3 regions of the Paenibacillus solisilvae genome follow, and region 3 is predicted to be linked to each of the others. Evidence: a T-box and tRNA genes for the amino acid it is inferred to sense, from the RefSeq annotation. Region 3 holds a T-box; the other regions hold tRNA genes.
What was found. The T-box of region 3 lies ahead of leuS (leucine--tRNA ligase). A T-box ahead of a tRNA ligase gene usually reads a tRNA of that ligase, here a tRNA-Leu.

Region 1 (6,072 bases), on a different contig from region 3:
CAAAATGACAGAACGTTCCTTCAGCGCGACATCCTGCCCTACGAAGATTGCACCTCCAAATGTACGCTTGATTGAACCCGCTTCTTCAAGCTTCTCCAAATCGCGCCGAATCGTCATCTCCGTCACCGGAAAGGACTCTCTCAAGTCTGCGATCCGAACTTCTCCATCCGAAGCGATGCGGTCTAACATTTGCTGTTGTCTTGAATTCAGTTGAATATGGACATTACGTCTCATTCCTTGCGGCCTCCCGGCAGTAACTTGCACATAATCCCTCTATTATCGCTCGAATGCTTGGCTGTGATCAACACCAATGTCGCTGCCAGCCGATATACAACGAGGCTTACTCGTTTTCCTTATCCTCAATGATGATTGGGATCCGCACGATTGCCTTATCCGTAAAGATATCCAGCTCATCCCGGCTAGTGCTGGAGAATTCGGATACTACAGCCCCTTCCAGTCCTCCCTGAAACCAGTGCTTGGTGCCAGGCGGGATGGTATACTGCTCACCCGGATTCAAAATAATCTCGTGATACACCGTATAGCTGTCTTTGCTCTGAACGGGGGCCACCGCCTGGATTTGGTTAGTCGCTTCACCTTCAACGTAAAGATACACACTGCCCCAGCGGCAGCGGAACGTTTCCATTTTGCCAGGCTCTCCGTTTACAGAGGGATGAAGATGCTCCGGACAGGTTTGTCCCGGAAATAGAACAAGTTCCTTAGCGCAGTAACGATCCGTATTAACATAGGTAATCAGTTCAAGTCCTTGCTCTTCCAAATTCCCCAGTCCAAATCCCGCTACCTCAATACTGCTTTGTTCTTCGGCCGTTAGTACGATGCCTGCGCGGGCGAACAGCTCCAACGTCCGCTCCTGTGCCTGCTTTACCTCGCTTCGCAATAGCATTCACAATTCCCCTTTGCTTAAGTAGATGATTGATGAATAAGTCAGCGCTTTAACTCCCATATTCCTTGACGAATCCCATACGTCCAGCCGGGAAGCGGAACGCTTCTATTACTGTGCTCCCAATCCGAGTGGATTCGTTCCTGCACATCGGACCAGCTCCGGATGCCGCTTACCGCATCCGCCTTCTCAACGCAGCAGGCACCGGTGCCTACCGCTCCCAGCAGCACTTCCTCAACCGCAAGCCCCTTCGACAAGCCGCCGAGGAAACCTGCAATCGTGCAGTCTCCAGCTCCCGTCGTACCGATGACTTCAACCTGAAAGCAGGGAGCCAGCAACTCTCTGTCCTGCCAGGCTGACAAGTTATCCTCATTCGGCGCACACGGCCCCATCGCGATAAGCCGCTCCCGCTTACCTGTCGTCCGCAGATAAAAACCATACTCACCAAGCTTTAAGCCTACCATTGCCGCGCCCATGTCCAGCAGCTCCTCAGAAAGCGATCCGAGTATGGAACCGTTTGCAAATGCAAGCAGCTCGGACGTCCCATGAAGCTCTGACAGCTCTCGATAGGTGTCAGGCTGGAGCATATACAGAATCTCCTCGAAGCTGGGTAAGAATACATCAACAGAGGGCAGGACGCGGGCAAGAATGCCTCTCCAGTCCGCCTGTCCCGCCTGGGACTGCGGATCCGGGCGTGCCATATCCAGCGAAACGGTCAGCCCCTGAGCTTTAACCTTTGTTAATAACGTCTCGAGCTCGGCTCCTCCATCCTCATACATTCTTCGCATCAGAGGCGGATAACCAAAATGAAACAGCTTTGCCCCCTGCAAAGACTCCACCGTTACATCCTCTGAAGCAAAACTGTCGTTCACTCCGGTACAGTGCAGGAAAATCCGGTCGATGCCCGGCGGATTGATGACTATCGTATAAGAGCTGCTCCCTTCCGCAGCTGTGATCATGCTGCCGGCAAGCTCTTCCCCATGACCCTTCAAGATGCTTAAGATCAGGCCGCCGAATAGATCATCCCCGATCTTGCCCATGAGCTTGACCGGAAATCCAAGCCGGTATAAGGCCAACCCCGTATTAGAGACTGCACCGCCCGTAGCTAGCACTGCTGCACCGACATCAAGCAGTTTACCGGGAACAAGAAGCTCCCCGAGTCCGGCTGCTTGATTGTTTCCGTGAATCTTTGGAATAATGTCCAGACAAATATGTCCTGCGATCACGATATCGGCCGCAGCCGCTTGCAGAGCGCCGCTCACGCCAAAGCCCCACAGTCCACAATCGCCGTTGTGCCTGTTCGATGCGATTCCAGCGCTGCGGTAAAGAGTCGATGGCTGTCAAGCGCTTCTTCGGGTGTGGCGCAGGTGAATGGCTGCGTCATTTCCTGAGTACCGTGCACCAATTCGTCGCAGAATGCAGCCCACATCTGCAGGATGGAATCAGAGAATCCGAATTCGAAGATCGCTCCCGTTATCGTCCCGTATGCGGATTTATATGGCGCGTCTACGATATGCCAAGCTTGTTGTCCGCCAGCAACGTAAGGCAGTGATGAAACCTGCTTCGGGTTCTTCGTGGTAAACTCCGCGGAGAACGCTGTCCCTTGAATGCGGATAAACCAGGTATTGGCATGGCCTGGAGCAATCCTCTTGGTCGACAATACCATCGGGAATTGCTGATCTTCGGTCTTCACTTCACAAGCAAGAATCGCATTGTCCCAGGTCTCGCACGGTGCAGTGCCTCCCCTTCCGTCGGGACGCTCTTCCACGATCTTCGAGAGAAGGGCGCGTACGTTAGCAGGCTTCCATCCAAAGCGCAGCGGCAGGTGGAGTACATGCAGCCCGAGATCGCCCATGCAGCCATATTCCCCATTGGTGTCAATACGTCGTTTCCAATTGATCGGCTTCGTCGGATCGAGATCGCTGGAGTGCCAGAAGCCGGCCTCCACTTCGATAATCCGCCCAAACCTGCCTTCATTCACCCACTTCACAATCTGCTGAGCACCCGGAAAAAACGGGAATTCCGAGGAACTGCGGACGATGACATGCGGATTTCTTCTTACCGCTTCTGCTATGGCTTCATTCGCCTTTCGGTCGATACCAAACGGCTTCTCACCCAGCAGATGCTTGCCGGCATTAATAATATCGATATAGATCTGTTCGTGCAGGTTGTGAGGAACCGCGCAATAAATGGCTTCCACATCAGGGTCGGACAGCAAATCTCTATAATCCATATAAGCTTGTGTCACACTCGGGACATTATCTTGAAACCACTGCGCCGCTGACTCGTTGGCATCGCACACGGCCACAATCTGAGGCTCGAAATCCACGTCTGTCAGATGGCACCAACGGGCAGCTGCGCTTGCAAACTCCCTGCCCATAAGCCCGCAGCCGATGAGTCCGAATCGAATGACCTTCTTCACTTGACCTCTGCCCCCTTCAAAATCGCTAATGCCTGCTCTGCAGAAGCATCTTCATGGACGATAGCCATAAGTGCCGAAGTCATAGCTCCCGGATTGGGATGCTGAATCACGTTGCGCCCATATACAATACCGGAGGCGCCCTGCTTCATTAAATTTTCCGTTCGGTGCATAATCTCCTCATCGCTTGCGCGGCCGCCGCCTCGTACGAGAACGGGAACACCGGACGCAACCTCGATCACGCGGTGATATTCGTTCACATCATCCGACGGATCCGCCTTGATCACATCCGCACCCAGCTCTACCCCTTGACGAACGAGTGCCATGATTTTCTGAATGTCGCCATCCGTCATATAACCGCCCTTAAGCTCATTCGCGAGCATCACCAGCGGCTCTACCATAAGCGGCATTCCGTACTTCTCGCATTCAGACTTTAGGAGTGTTATATTCCGCACACATTGATGATGCAATTCCGGTTGAGCCGGAAGCAGCAGCAGATTCACACAGACAGCGACGGCATCCAAGCGAACGGCTTGTTCGATGGCCCGGTCAATTAACTCGCTAAATAGATATTTCGGTAATTCGGTTCCATAAATGTTGGCCGCGTCAGTTCTCAGCACCAGCCCCGGCTTTTGCTTGCCTGGAATTTCCTGGAGCAGCCGCGCCTCGCCTGCACTTAACTGAATGCAGTCAGGACCAGCCTTAACAACCGTATCAATAGCGCTTCTCATATTCTCAATACCGGACAGAAAAGAAAATTCATTGAAAAAACCGTGATCGATAGCAACATCAAAGCATTTACCTTGAACGCTAAACATGCGGTTCAACCGAGCTTTCGTAGACATAACAGCGCAGCTCCTTTATTTATAACATAATAATGTTCGTTTATAACATTATCATAGATAGAAATAACATTGCAATCCATAAAGTTGAGAAAGAACCTTATTTGCCTAATTACCTGAACGAGTTTGATTGAGGAATAGCGGGATAAACCACGTTGTGGATGAAACAAGAGGCGGTTTTTGAGGGAGCATCTTCTTCTATTCATTGGAGCCGGAAAACGATGACAAACAAAAAAGAAGCCTTTGCAAGCAAGGCTTCTCGGATTTAAAATTTGGTGCGGTCGAGAGGACTCGAACCTCCACGGCTGTTACACCACTAGAACCTGAATCTAGCGCGTCTGCCAATTCCGCCACGACCGCATCTGGCAGTATGCTTCCTGTTTTTGCTAAACATATTGATGAAGCAACGAAAAATAATATATCACAGAAGCTGTCTAGAAGTCAACCAATTTGACTGGATAATTTCTCTGCATTTTGATTATCCACTATTTCCCATGTTTAAAACCGTTACGGATGTGGTTAAGCTTAAAAGTTGCCTCATTCTCCCCACTCATCAAATGCATCCATTTTCGTTATCCTGTGATTAAAATAACAAAATTGGAAATAGTATGACAAAAAGGACTGACACCTACATGATTGTAATGAACAACGTTAATAAGGTTTATGCAGATGGTTATCAAGCGTTAAAGAATATTAATCTTGAATTCAAGCAGGGCGAACTAACCGTCCTGATTGGCCCGAGCGGCTGTGGAAAATCGACAACGATGAAAATGATCAACCACCTCGTCACTCCGACCAGCGGTTCGATATTAATCAACGGCAAAGATACACGTGACATTGACCCTGTAGAGCTCCGCCGCGGTATTGGTTATGTCATTCAAAGTATAGGCTTGTTCCCCCATATGACAATTGGAAGAAACGTCGGAGTTGTGCCCCGTTTGAAAAAATGGAAAACGAGCCGGATCGAAAGCCGTGTTGATGAGCTGTTGAATCTTGTCGGGCTGGAGCCTGAAACATACCGGGACCGCTACCCGTCAGAGCTCAGCGGCGGCCAGCAGCAGCGAATCGGCGTTATCCGTGCTTTCGCAGCGGATCCGGATATCATTCTTATGGACGAGCCATTCAGCGCTCTGGACCCGATTAGCCGCGAGCAGCTGCAGGACGAGATTGTCCGGCTGCAGCAGGAGCTTCATAAAACCATTATTTTTGTGACGCATGATATGGATGAGGCACTCAAAATTGCCGACCGAATCGTACTGATGAAAAGCGGTGAGGTCGTGCAAAGCGACACACCTGAGCGAATATTGCGGCATCCTGTAAACGAATTTGTAGAGTCCTTTATCGGTCAGAAACGTCTGCATCAGGAAGATAACCAATATGACAGCCCGACCGTAAATGAGGTCATGGTCACCCAGCCCGTAACGGCTTTTCCCAACAAAGGGCTGGCTGAAGCGATTACCATTATGGAGCGCCGCAAGGTTGATACGCTGTTTATCATTGACCGCCAAAGGCTCCTTAAAGGAATCGTATCCATCTATAACGTTCTAGAGCATTATGGTGAAGAAAATATTACGGTGGCTGATGTTATGCGGCCCGTTAGCTTTTCCGTTCGGAGCGGCTCCCTGCTTTCTGAGTCTGTGGAGATCATGAGCCAGAATCAGCTGTCTAATCTGGCAGTAATCGACGATCAGAACCGACTCGTCGGACTTATTACAAGGGGAAGCGTCGTTCGGCATCTGGCCGAGGTCTTTCCTGTCCTTACAGAGGAGGTTTAACGAATTGCTTGCCTATTTTGATTTTTTGCAGGAACGCTACTCGGACATTCTGAATGCTCTGGGTCAACATTTAGCCATTTCACTCACAGCGATCGTTCTAGGTACAATCATCGCTGTCCCGCTCGGAATTACGCTGGT
Region 2 (6,072 bases), on a different contig from region 3:
GGTATGTCCAAACGGGGACAGGCATGACTCTTTTAAGCAGAAAGCAGTTGATTCTCCTCTATGTCGATGTGCATAACGATCTTTGTGTTTTTATCAGCTTTAGTTTTCATTCTACTTAAACCCAAAGGGATCAATGAGGCTTGGGTCGCTTTAGCTGGAGCCGGCATTCTATTTGCCGCACAGCTTCTCTTGCTGGAGGATGCTGCTTATATATGGGGATTTGTTTGGAATGCCACCTTTTCTTTAATCGGTATTATGTTATTTACCTCCATGCTTGAACAGAATGGATTCTTCCGCTGGGCAGCGCTGCACATCGTCAACCGGTTTCATCATCGTCAGCTCCGGCTGTTGATCGGATTATCGATGCTGGCGGCTTGTATAACGGTTTTCTTCAACAATGACGGGACGATTCTCATCATGGTTCCGATCGTGCTTGAGGTTACCGCACTGCTCAAGCTGACCCGTACTGCTAGAGTAGCCTTCCTGCTGGGAATCGGAATCATGGCTGACACGGCCAGCGCACCGCTTATGATGAGTAATCTGACGAATATTTTGACATCGGATTTCTTTGATATCTCATTTGGGGAATATGCTAGAAACATGCTTATGCCGGGAATTGCCGCCATATTCGCGACCGTGTTTGTTACAGCGGGCTTTTTCGGGCGAAGAATCCGGATGGAGGAGAGGAGGGAAGAAGCGCCTGCTGCGTTTCCTGCCGCTGTCTCGGTAATTGCTGATAAACGTTTATTCTGGTTATCGTGGATTGTTATCGCTATGATGATGACAGGATATTTGTTATCGGGAACGCTTGGCGTTCCGGTAGCTTTTATCGCCCTCAGCGGTGCAGCTGTACAATGGGCAGCAGGCGCGCTGTTCGGGCATGTCAATACGAGGCAGACCTTTTTCGGCGCGCCTTGGCTCATTGTTGTATTTGCATTGTCTATGAATCTTATTGTGTACAGCCTATATTTGCATGGGGCAGTGGATTGGTTTCCAAATCTATTGAGTCCCGTGGCATCCGGCGATGCTTTCACGGGTATAATCGGTTCGGGGGTTATATTCTCCCTGCTGGCGGCAGCAGTCAATAATTTACCGGCAGTGCTGGTTTCCTCACTTGCGATCGATCAAGTGAACGGTCCGGCTTATCTGCCATATACCAGCTTATTAGGCACAGCCGTCGGTGCAAAACTCACCCCGATCGGCTCCTTAGCAACACTATTATGGCTTCAGCTGCTGCGTAAAGGCGGCATTCATATGTCGTGGCGGGAGTATATGAAATATGGTCTATTGCTTACATTCCCGATCTTAATCTGTTCTTTGATTACGTTATGGTTTTTCGGAATTCAAAAATAACTTAATCGAAATAATTTCATTGTTATCCGGATCCAGATCCAGCTTGAGCAATGAATTCGTTGCTTGATATGTGAGCACACTTGTTGTATGCGTATCCGGCTTGCCAAGCGCTTTAACCGCTGCGGTTTCATTATCGCCAACGCGAAGACCATTCAAATCAGTGACGCATTTTCGATCGAAAACTTCAATAAATTTCACCTTTTTGTTTTTGCCAAAGCCGACTGAGAAGGTTACATACTCATTAATGGTCAATGTTTCGTCCTCGTCATCATACGTATAGGAATCGGAAGGTTTGCCGAGCTTGGTTTCGATAATGGCTTTTGAATCATCAATTGCTATACCATGCAGCTTGGGAGCTTTAGAATCCCATTGTTTCTCTTCCTTCGCTGCTTGCGAAGAAGGTGTTTTGTTTGCAGCTGTCGTTGATTCTGTTTGGGCATCGGGTGCGCTTGCTTTCGTATCGTCAGCCACGGCATTCACCACGGGGACTTCTCCTCCGATACTATCCTTGTTGTCGAAAGATTTCTGCGGACTGTTGCTCACATGATCAGAGACGGCTGTGGCTTGATTAGGTTTAGGTTGATAGGTACTGTTTTCTGCATTTGAATAGGGCAATGATATTTGGCAGCCGGAGATCATCACTGCAGCTGCTGTGATAATCGCGTATCGTAGAGGTTTCACTGGTAAAGGTTTCAAGCTGAATACACCTCCGAGTAATAGGTATGAGATTATATCGGCAGTCCATTAATGCATTCATTATGATATTACACCTCAAGTACCTAATTAGACGCAGTTATTGGGAAAAAGTTGCAGAGCATTATCTTATTGCCAGACGTTTTTAGGTGTCAGGTTGCGAAGTTGTACCTGTGTATGGTACGTTAAATTGAAAAGGGTTTACGTGGAGGGAAAGCGAATGGAACTGTTAAAAGAACGCATTCTGCGTGAGGCTTCGGTTACGAATAATGATGTTCTGAAGCTGGATGCACTGCTCAATCATCAGGTCGATCCGCTGCTTACGATGGAAATGGGCAAAGAGTTTGCAAGATTGTATGCTGAACAGCCAATAACAAAGGTAATTACCATTGAATCATCCGGAATACCGGTGGCATTTGCAACTGCGATTGCACTGGGTGTTCCCTTATTATTCGCAAGACGCAAGAAGACGCTGATAGCTGATCCGGATTCGTATTGTGAGAGAGTGCCTTCCTTTACAAAAGGGATCGTAACTGATATTATGGTTTCCCGTCAGTTTTTATCACCAGACGATCATGTATTGTTCATTGATGATATTATTGCGAATGGTGATGCAGCTCGCGGTCTTATCAAAATTATTGAACGTTCTGGCGCTGCTCTTGCCGGACTTGGTGTTGTTATTGAAAAATCATTCCAGGCAGGCGCAAGAACCATACGTGAACAGGGCATTCAAGTGGAGTCTTTAGTCAAAATTGCATCGCTTGAAGACGGCAAAATTCGCTTCGAATAGCCGCTCTGGAGAAAGTTCCATAAACAGCACCTATTCGACGATCGTGTTTTGAATTATAATATTCATAAGTGACCGAGGGGAGGCACAAGAATATGGGAAATATATCTGCGGAATTCTTAGTAACCAAGTTGTCTGACGCCAAAAATCATTTTGAGAGAGCACTTGACTGCAAGCATACAGAATTCGATGACTTGTATCCCTATATGATCGAGCATCCGCAATTTTTCTGGTACAAACGTTATGTTGCTTGGTCAGAGCTGCTCACAATTGTGAAGCTGTCCGAAGAGCTCGAGATGGATTGGAAGCAGCAGTTTACTCAGAAGCAGGGCGAATATATTACAAGCCGGGTCATGTCCTCACGCGTACTGGACGAGTGGTATGAAACGAATGATTCCAAAGAACATGTCAGCTAGATCATAAATTTAAGAAGGATACAATTGAACCTCAATGGTGCTGTTGAATGCGTCATTGAGGTTTTTTATCTATTATTAAATACATAGAGAAAAATAGGAGGCGGCATCAGGTGGTTTCAGAAGAACAGTTGGATTCTTACCGGGTGGAAGGAACGAAAATCCGGGTGGTCAGAGACGGTATAGAAACGAATGACGTGATTGGTATCGTCGTTGCCTGGGATGAAGAAAGTGTTGTCGTGCGCAAAGTGAGCCGTAAAGTTGTGAAGCTGAGCAGATCCTATCACTATGAACCTGCTTCAGTGCCGAGAACAAATATCATCGATGAATGAAATTAATGAAACAATCAGGACCGTTTAACCGTAGAACATATTACAGTGCTTATTTACCATACGTAATGATTGCGAATGGAGGAAATGTACAATGAAATGTCCGGTTTGCGAAAATGTCCGAATGCGGGAAGTTGAGAAAGATAACGTATTGATCGACGTGTGCCCTGATTGTAAAGGAATGTGGCTCGATCGCGGTGAGTTAGACAAGCTTATGCTTGGCATGCGCGAGCTTCGTGACGAATATGAACGAATGGAGCAGCATGCCAGCGGAAACTCTACGTATCGAAGGAGCTCTTCGACGCAGTTTCAGCAGCCTGAACAGAGCTATTCCGATATCGGCAAGGGTTACACGCATGGCGGTCATGATAAGCAGTCCAAGCCATATAGGAAGAAAAAAACGATGTTTGACGTTTTTGGCGATTTGTTTGATTGAAGGTTGATAACCTGCAGGGATCGTAATCTCTGCAGGTTATTAATAATAGAAGAACGCATTATTTCTTAGTTTGATTGTTCGATTCAGGAAACTCACAACTCCGCCAAGGGCTGGTATCAGACGCTATTCTCACTGCTGAAATGTTAGAAAATTTAGACTTTGGGAATACAGCTTGACTTCCTATTTTCACAATGTTAATATGAGAAACGTTCTGCAGATCAGATGCAGAACATACTGCCAGATGCGGTCGTGGCGGAATTGGCAGACGCGCTAGATTCAGGTTCTAGTGGTGTAACAGCCGTGGAGGTTCGAGTCCTCTCGACCGCACCAACTTTATGAACTAGGAAGCCTCGCTAAGCAAGGCTTTTTTTGTTTTTACAGGTTTATTCATGAGGCTCTTTGGTGGAATACATATTAGGCAAGCAAAACAAAGCTCCCCGGTCAAACTAGGGGAGCTTTGTTGATTCCACAGGATAGTTAGACGGATTAACTATCCTTGTGCCTTAGGCGTTGGAGGAAGGATATTTTTGGAACGTCTTCCTTCAACCTTCAGCCTTCGCTGAAGAAAGCCCAGTACGATATCGGCGGCAATCGCAAGCAGCGCAGCGGGTATTGCTCCCGCAAAGATGCGCAGCGAGTTGCCGTTATTGATTCCCGCATAGATTTCTCGGCCAAGGCCGCTTCCGCCTACGAGCGGGGCGATCGTTGCAACCCCGATCGCAATAACGGCGGAAATTCTTAACCCGGTCATGATAAAGGTCAAGGCGAGCGGGAAGCGTACGTGGAATAACAGCTGCATTTGGCTCATGCCTACGCCGCGCCCAGCTTCAACATAACTGGGACTGATCTGCTGCAGTCCAATGTAGGTGTTGCGAACAATTGGATTAAGCGAATAGAGAAACAGTCCTATGGTAACTGTAGTAGACCCAAGTCCCATGATGAGTAAAAGTAATACCAGCATTGCTAAGCTCGGGACAACCTGCAGGATATTCATGACAGCCAGGATTATGCGAGCCAGAGCTCGATTACGTGTACAAAGCGCTCCTAGAGGAACGCCAACCACGAAAGCAATCCCGACACCGGTGAGCACCATCATGATATGCTGATACAGATATCCCCATAACATTCCGGAGTTTCGATGCACATAATCAATGAAATCCCAAAACGTCAAATCTGGTCCAGTCATTCGTATTCCTCCCTACGGTTTAAGTAAGCCAACCCGCTTTAAGTAGGCGAGGGCGACTTCACGTTCACTCTTTTTCTCGATGTCGACTTCATAGTTCAGGTCAATCATCGTTTGTTCATTGATCGTTCCGATCAGCACCGAAATGGCTTCTACCGCGCCTGGGAACTTCTTGGCGGCATCATTGCGGATAACCGGCGAAGCGTCATAAGGAGGGAAGAAATGCTTGTCATCCTTCAATGTTTTCAGGTTATACGCTTTTAGACGGGAGTCGGTCGAGTATGCAAGTACAATATCGACTTGATTCTGGGCAACCGCGTTATAGACCAGACTTAATTCCATCGGAAATGTCTTGCCGAAGGTGATTCCGTAAAATTTAGAGAATGCGGGGTATCCATCAGACGGGCGCTCAAGCCATGACGTGTCAACGCCAAGACGCATGTTAGGTGCATCGGGTTTAATATCAGATATATTCTCATATCCTTTGGCTTTGGCAAGATCCTCCCGCACGGTAAAGGCATAGGTGTTCTCAAAGCCTAATGGATCCATCCAATTGAGATCGTAATATTTATTAAAACCTTCCTGTGCTTGCGCGAGCACTTTCTTCCGATCCTTTGTATTCTGAATCGGAAAATGGTTATTGAAGATTTCGCCGGAGTAGAGTGTCCCCATCTGAAGATCATTTCGTTTGATGGCTTGAAGGACGACTGGACTTGAAGCCAGATCCGGAATGATCTCCACCTGAATATCAGTCTTTTCCTCGATCAGTGCTTTGTACATTTCAGCCAATATTTTGGTTTCGGTAAAGGTTTGTGCGCCAATTATGAATGTATTGCCCGTGCCGCAGGCGCTGAGTATAATCAGCATTACACTCATAC
Region 3 (6,072 bases):
AGTGCTTGGCTTTGGCGCATACGGCTTCATTCCTGCGGATGAGCGCACTAGACTGCTGCGTTTAGGCGAGCGGGTTCGAGCCCGTGTTACCTTCGTCCGTGAGGATGGCCGTGCAAATCTGTCTATGAACCATCTTAAACAAGTCGGCCGTCTGGAGGATTCCGACCGGATTCTGGAATACTTGCGCGAGCGTCCAGGCGGAGCAATGCCTTATTCGGATGAAACACAGGCAGATATTATCAAGCAAAAGTTCGGTATCAGTAAAGGCGCCTTCAAGCGCGCTGTAGGTAAATTGATGCGCGAAGGTCTAGTCATGCAAGAGGGAAGCTGGACCAAGCTGAGGCCTGAAGCTCAGCCAGGTGCTGAAGCTGCCGATGCGGGAATTGAAGCAGCTGATGGACAAGCAGGTTTGAAAGAATAGATGTGCTATACGGTTCAAAGCATCTTCGGATGCTTAAGAAGTCTTTTTGATTAGCTAAAACTCTGAAATGAGGGGAAGAGATGCGTGCTTACCGGCAGTTTGCCTCTGTCTATGACCGCCTTATGGAAGATATGCCATACCCGGATTGGCTGCGGTTTGCGCGGGAGAGCTGGGAACGTTACGGGATTCCAAAGACGGTCGTTGATCTCGGCTGCGGTACAGGGAGTCTGGCGATTCCGTTAGCCCGTTCCGGATTCGATGTATTCGCGATCGATTTGTCCGCAGATATGCTGACTATCGGCCGCAATAAATGGGAGGAGTCGCCTCAGCAGGCGATCCGTTCAAATGCCGGGTCCATTCGCTGGCTGCAGCAGGACATGTGCTCATGGGAGCTGCCAGAGCTGGTGGATACGGTCATTTCCTTTTGCGATTGCGTGAATTATTTGACGGAGGAAGCCGATGTTGAGGCTGCTTTTCGAGCAACCTATAACGGATTAAAGCCTGGGGGCGTCTTTCTGTTTGATGTTCACCCACCGCGGACGCTTGAACGTTATGCAAAAGAACAGCCTTTCGTGCTCGATGAACGGGATGTTGCTTACATCTGGACTTGTGAGCTAGATAAAGAGCGGGTTGAGATTGAACACCGGCTGACGATTTTCTCCAAAGAAAGTGATCGTAAGGAGGAGCGGTTCGCCCGAATTGAGGAAGTGCATGTTCAGCGTGCATACGATGCTTCTTGGATAAGGAGAGCGCTCAGCAGAGCCGGCTTCAGCCGGATTGATTCCTTTGCCGATTTCAAGCTGGAATTGCCGGATTCACAATCAGACAGGCTCTTCTTTGCAGCTGTGAAATAAGTTTGTTAGCGGTATAGGCATGTTAACCGCTTGACATGTGGCAGGCGGCTTCATTATAATCGAACTAATTATTTCATTTTTTTGGCGTTGAAGAGGAGCATTAATTTCGAAAATGCTTGATCAGAGAGCCGGCGATGTGGTGCAAGCCGGTCAAGCATCGAAGTGAACTCGCCTTGGAGCCGTACGTGAACCTAACGGAAAGTGTCTGGAAATTCGTAGGATAAGCGTGCCGTCTCGCCCGCGTTAAGGGTTTCGAGTGAGCAGCGGCAAAGTATGCCGTCTGTTAACTAGGGTGGTACCACGGGAGAATAATCCTCTCGTCCCTAGCGTTTACGCTGGGGGCGGGAGTTTTTTTATGCGCGCGGAAGCGGACTCGCTTGAAGCTCGACCAGGAAGTAACTTCGTCAGCTTCAGAGAAAATGTATCGCAAAAACATGGCCGATGCTTCCGAAGTGAGTTTTTACTCGCAGTGAAGTATCTTGGTAAGTATCGTAAAAACTTAGGCCTATGCTTCCGAAGCGAGTTTTTACTCGCAGTGAAGTATCTTAGTAAGTATCGTAAAAACTTAGGCCTATGCTTCCGAAGCGAGTTTTTACTCGCAGTGAAGTATCTTAGTAAGTATCGTAAAAACTTTTAGGAGGACCAAAAATGTCAGTAGAAAAAGAACAGCAGGGTTATAATCCGTTAATCATTGAACCCAAATGGCAGGGCTATTGGGATGAGAATAAAACGTTCCAAACAACGGAAGATCCGGGCAAGCCGAAGTTTTACGCGCTTGATATGTTTCCCTATCCCTCAGGAGCGGGACTTCATGTCGGTCATCCTGAAGGCTACACGGCAACGGATATCGTATCCCGTTACAAGAGAATGCGCGGATACAATGTGCTTCACCCCATGGGCTGGGATGCCTTCGGACTTCCAGCGGAGCAGCATGCGCTGAATACGGGAGAGCACCCGCGGGAAATCACATTTACGAATATCGACAACTTCCGCCGTCAAATTAAATCACTTGGATTCTCCTACGACTGGGACCGGGAGTTTAGCACGACTGATCCGGATTATTATAAATGGACGCAGTGGATTTTCATCCAACTGTATAATAAAGGGCTTGCATACGTAGCTGAAGTACCGGTGAACTGGTGTCCGGCGCTTGGAACGGTTCTTGCTAATGAAGAGGTCATTAACGGTCTGAGCGAGCGAGGCAATCACCCTGTCGTCCGTAAACCGATGCGTCAGTGGGTTCTTCGGATTACGGAGTACGCGGAGCGCTTGCTTGAGGATCTTGAAGAGCTGGATTGGACCGAAAGCATCAAAGATATGCAGCGCAACTGGATTGGCAAATCAAAGGGTGCGGAAGTGACTTTCGCTATCGATGGTCATGACGATGCTCTTGTCGTATTTACGACAAGACCGGATACATTGTTCGGAGCTTCCTACTGTGTATTGGCGCCTGAGCATGAGCTTGTTGCACGCATTACAACTGCGGAACAACAAGCTGCTGTTGAAGCTTATCAAGAAACGGCAGCACGCAAGAGCGACTTGGAGCGTACGGATCTTGCCAAAGATAAAAGCGGCGTGTTCACCGGAGCATATGCTGTAAATCCGGTAAGCGGGGCATTGGTGCCGATTTGGATTGCCGATTATGTTCTTGCCGGATACGGCACCGGCGCGATTATGGCCGTCCCGGGCCATGACCAACGTGACTGGGAGTTTGCCAAGCAGTTTGATCTTCCGATCGTTGCGGTCGTTCAAGGCGGAGATGTAGCTGTGGAAGCCTATGCCGGAGACGGCCCGCATGTGAATTCGGAGTTCCTTGACGGACTAAGCAATGAATCTGCGATTGCCCGTATGATTGAATGGCTCGAAGAAAGCGGTAAAGGACAAGGAAAGATCACCTACCGTCTGCGTGACTGGTTATTTAGCCGTCAACGTTATTGGGGAGAGCCGATTCCGATTCTGCACCTCGAAGACGGCACCATGAAGCCTGTTCCTTTCGAGCAGCTGCCTTTGTTACTGCCTGATGTAGAAGAGATTACCCCGTCTGGAACGGGTGAATCACCGCTTGCGAACGTCACGGAATGGGTGGAGACTACCGATCCGGAAACGGGCATGAAGGCTCGCCGCGAGACCAATACGATGCCGCAATGGGCAGGCAGCTGCTGGTATTACCTGCGGTTCATCGATCCGCATAATGATCAGGAGATTTGTTCCAAAGAGAAGCAGGAGCAATGGCTGCCGGTCGATCTTTATATTGGAGGAGCTGAGCATGCGGTACTGCATTTGCTGTACGCGCGTTTCTGGCATAAAGTCCTGTACGACCTTGGAGTGGTGGCGACGAAAGAGCCGTTCCACAAGCTCGTCAATCAAGGGATGATCCTCGGTACGAATAATGAGAAAATGAGTAAATCTCGCGGAAATGTTATTAATCCGGATGATATTGTCAGTGTGTACGGTGCGGATACTTTACGTATGTATGAAATGTTCATGGGGCCGCTTGAAGCGACTAAGCCTTGGAACACCAATGGCGTTGAGGGAATGTACCGGTTCCTAAGCCGTGTATGGCGTCTTTTTATTAACGAGAATGGGCAGCTGAACGAGAAAATCGGAGACGGTGATGCGTCCGATGCTTTCAAACGGACATGGCACCGCACAATGAAAAAAATTACGGATGACTATGAGAACCTGCGCTTCAATACGGCGATCAGTCAGCTGATGATCTTCGTGAACGATGCGTATAAAGCAGATTCATTGCCGCTGCAAGCGATGGCAGATTTCGTGCAGATGCTCTCGCCGCTTGCGCCTCATATCGCTGAGGAGCTGTGGTCGAAGCTGGGACATTCAGATTCAGTCACCTATGCTGCATGGCCAACATTCGAAGAAGCTTGGACAATCGACCAAGAGGTTGAAATCGTAGTTCAAGTGAATGGCAAAATCGTTGATCGTATTTCCATTGCAGCTGATACAGATGAAGCTCAAATGGAAAGCATCGCCAAAGAGTCCGCCAAAACTTCGGAAGCCATTGCAGGAAAAACGATCCGTAAAGTGATTGTCGTCAAAGGCAAGCTTGTCAATATCGTCGTCGGTTAATCGTTAGATTACGATTAAGAGCTGTTTTAGTAATAGATGAAGCATGCCAAATGAAGAGGTGATTGGCTTATTAACGCAAAGCATGCGTTAAGGGCCATTCACCTCTTTGCCGTATAAAGATTCGGTTACGCGCTCCAAATCCTCTCGATATTTGGCATGCGTTGCCCGAATGACGGAATTAAATACACCATCAAGCTCCAGGCTCAAGAGAGCGAGTGCTTTTGCCGTGATACCGCCAGGGACTGCTACCCGTGTTTGCAGTTCTTCCGGAGTCATCCCGCCTTTTGCGAGCAGCTGTCCGGTTCCATAGAACATTTCACTGGCAACGAGGAGCGCTTCCTCGCGCGGTATGCCGGTTTCCTCAACTGCAGCATCAATAAAGCATTGTAACATGTAAGCCATAAAAGCAGGGCCGCAGCTGGATAAATCGGAGACGACTCTAGTGTGCTGTTCACTGATTGTAAGGGGAGCGCTGATGTAGGAAAGCAGGTCATTGAGCCGGGTTTTATCCTCATCTTTTATCCGGCTGCCGTACATGCAGAGCGTCGCTCCGCTAAACATCAAGTTGGTAATGCTCGGAATGACCTTCGCGACCTTGCAGGGCAAACATTCTTCAAGCTGATGCAGCATAACCGGGCTTGTAATAGAAACGATGATCTGATCAGGCTCAATAACGGGCTTCAGCTCATCGATGACGGATTTGTATTCATGCGGTTTTACGCAGAGGAAGACAATGTCTTGGCTGAGAGCGGCCTCTCGGTTCGATCGGACAGCTTGCAAGCCGGGATGCCGCAACGCAAGATTCTCCGCTTTTGCAAAGGTGCGGTTGCTGGCTTTAATTTGATACGGATCGAGTGCTCCCGAGCGAACGAAAGCATCAATCAGTAAACTGCCCATGCTTCCAATCCCGATAAACCCGACATTCATCGCAATCCCTCCTAAGCGCTGTTCATAAGTCAAGCGCAGCCTTTAAAATCTGATTCTTATCAGCGTGAGATTTCTTCTTGAGCAGCAGGGTAACCTACCGTACAGCTTCCAACCCGGGGCTGAAGGAAATGCTGCTCTTACTACCCTATGCACAGCGGCACGGCCATAATGACCGGAATTTGCAGAAAGTGCAGGCCGCAGATTGGATGCTGCAGCTATCAGATTTGAATTTGCATGCAGCTACTCTTTTTAGAAAGAAGGCAATCCATGTACAAAACAAGTAGAAAAGCGGCCAGCCGTCAACAGCTGTTAGTTCTTGGCGTGCTTGTTATTGGTGTAATCTTATTGGTTTCAGCACTTTTGCAGCCTGCATCAAGTGAACCTCCCGGGTGGGTGGCAGTGAACGGTCAAGTGGAACAACTATTAAAGGAACATCAATCATTTGATGCAGCAGGAGAGAAAGGGGCCGTCAAAGCCCAAGAAACACAAACGACAGAAGGAACAGATCAACCCGGAGGGAAACTCTCGGATGCGGGAAATGTCCAGACAGGCGGTAAGAAACCTGAAGATGAAACTTCTGCTGCCGGCAAACAAGTCACTGAAGCAGTCGGTAAGCTGGACATTAACCAAGCGACGGCTGAGCAGCTGGATGCACTCCCGGGGATTGGGGCGGTAAAGGCGCAAACCATCGTGTCTGACCGGGAGAAAAGCGGGCAGTTCGGCTCTGTGAATGATCTGCTCCGAGTGAAGGGAATCGGCCCCAAACTGCTGGAGAAAATAAAG

Region 1: it encodes a tRNA-Leu, which carries the amino acid that the T-box ahead of leuS (leucine--tRNA ligase) is inferred to sense. The anticodon was not compared.
Region 2: it encodes a tRNA-Leu, which carries the amino acid that the T-box ahead of leuS (leucine--tRNA ligase) is inferred to sense. The anticodon was not compared.

Annotation. Positions count from the first base shown of each region.
Region 1 is NZ_JBHSOW010000056.1:9,528-15,599, reverse strand. It holds gene ACFPYJ_RS15205 (DeoR/GlpR family DNA-binding transcription regulator) at 1-234, opposite strand, end outside; gene ACFPYJ_RS15200 (D-lyxose/D-mannose family sugar isomerase) at 341-901, opposite strand; gene ACFPYJ_RS15195 (carbohydrate kinase family protein) at 943-2,160, opposite strand; gene ACFPYJ_RS15190 (Gfo/Idh/MocA family protein) at 2,157-3,320, opposite strand; gene ACFPYJ_RS15185 (class I fructose-bisphosphate aldolase) at 3,317-4,162, opposite strand; tRNA gene ACFPYJ_RS15180 (tRNA-Leu) at 4,433-4,519, opposite strand; gene ACFPYJ_RS15175 (ABC transporter ATP-binding protein) at 4,792-5,934, shown strand; gene ACFPYJ_RS15170 (ABC transporter permease) at 5,939-6,072, shown strand, end outside.
Region 2 is NZ_JBHSOW010000056.1:2,878-8,949, forward strand. It holds gene ACFPYJ_RS15125 (ArsB/NhaD family transporter) at 61-1,353, shown strand; gene ACFPYJ_RS15130 (hypothetical protein) at 1,327-2,049, opposite strand; gene ACFPYJ_RS15135 (xanthine phosphoribosyltransferase) at 2,267-2,836, shown strand; gene ACFPYJ_RS15140 (hypothetical protein) at 2,929-3,249, shown strand; gene ACFPYJ_RS15145 (hypothetical protein) at 3,360-3,578, shown strand; gene ACFPYJ_RS15150 (TFIIB-type zinc ribbon-containing protein) at 3,670-4,011, shown strand; tRNA gene ACFPYJ_RS15155 (tRNA-Leu) at 4,255-4,341, shown strand; gene ACFPYJ_RS15160 (ABC transporter permease) at 4,502-5,197, opposite strand; gene ACFPYJ_RS15165 (glycine betaine ABC transporter substrate-binding protein) at 5,210-6,072, opposite strand, start outside.
Region 3 is NZ_JBHSOW010000080.1:258,836-264,907, reverse strand. It holds gene ACFPYJ_RS22280 (CvfB family protein) at 1-421, shown strand, start outside; gene ACFPYJ_RS22275 (class I SAM-dependent DNA methyltransferase) at 502-1,275, shown strand; T-box leader at 1,354-1,603, shown strand; gene leuS (leucine--tRNA ligase) at 1,924-4,362, shown strand; gene comER (late competence protein ComER) at 4,450-5,289, opposite strand; gene ACFPYJ_RS22260 (ComEA family DNA-binding protein) at 5,557-6,072, shown strand, end outside.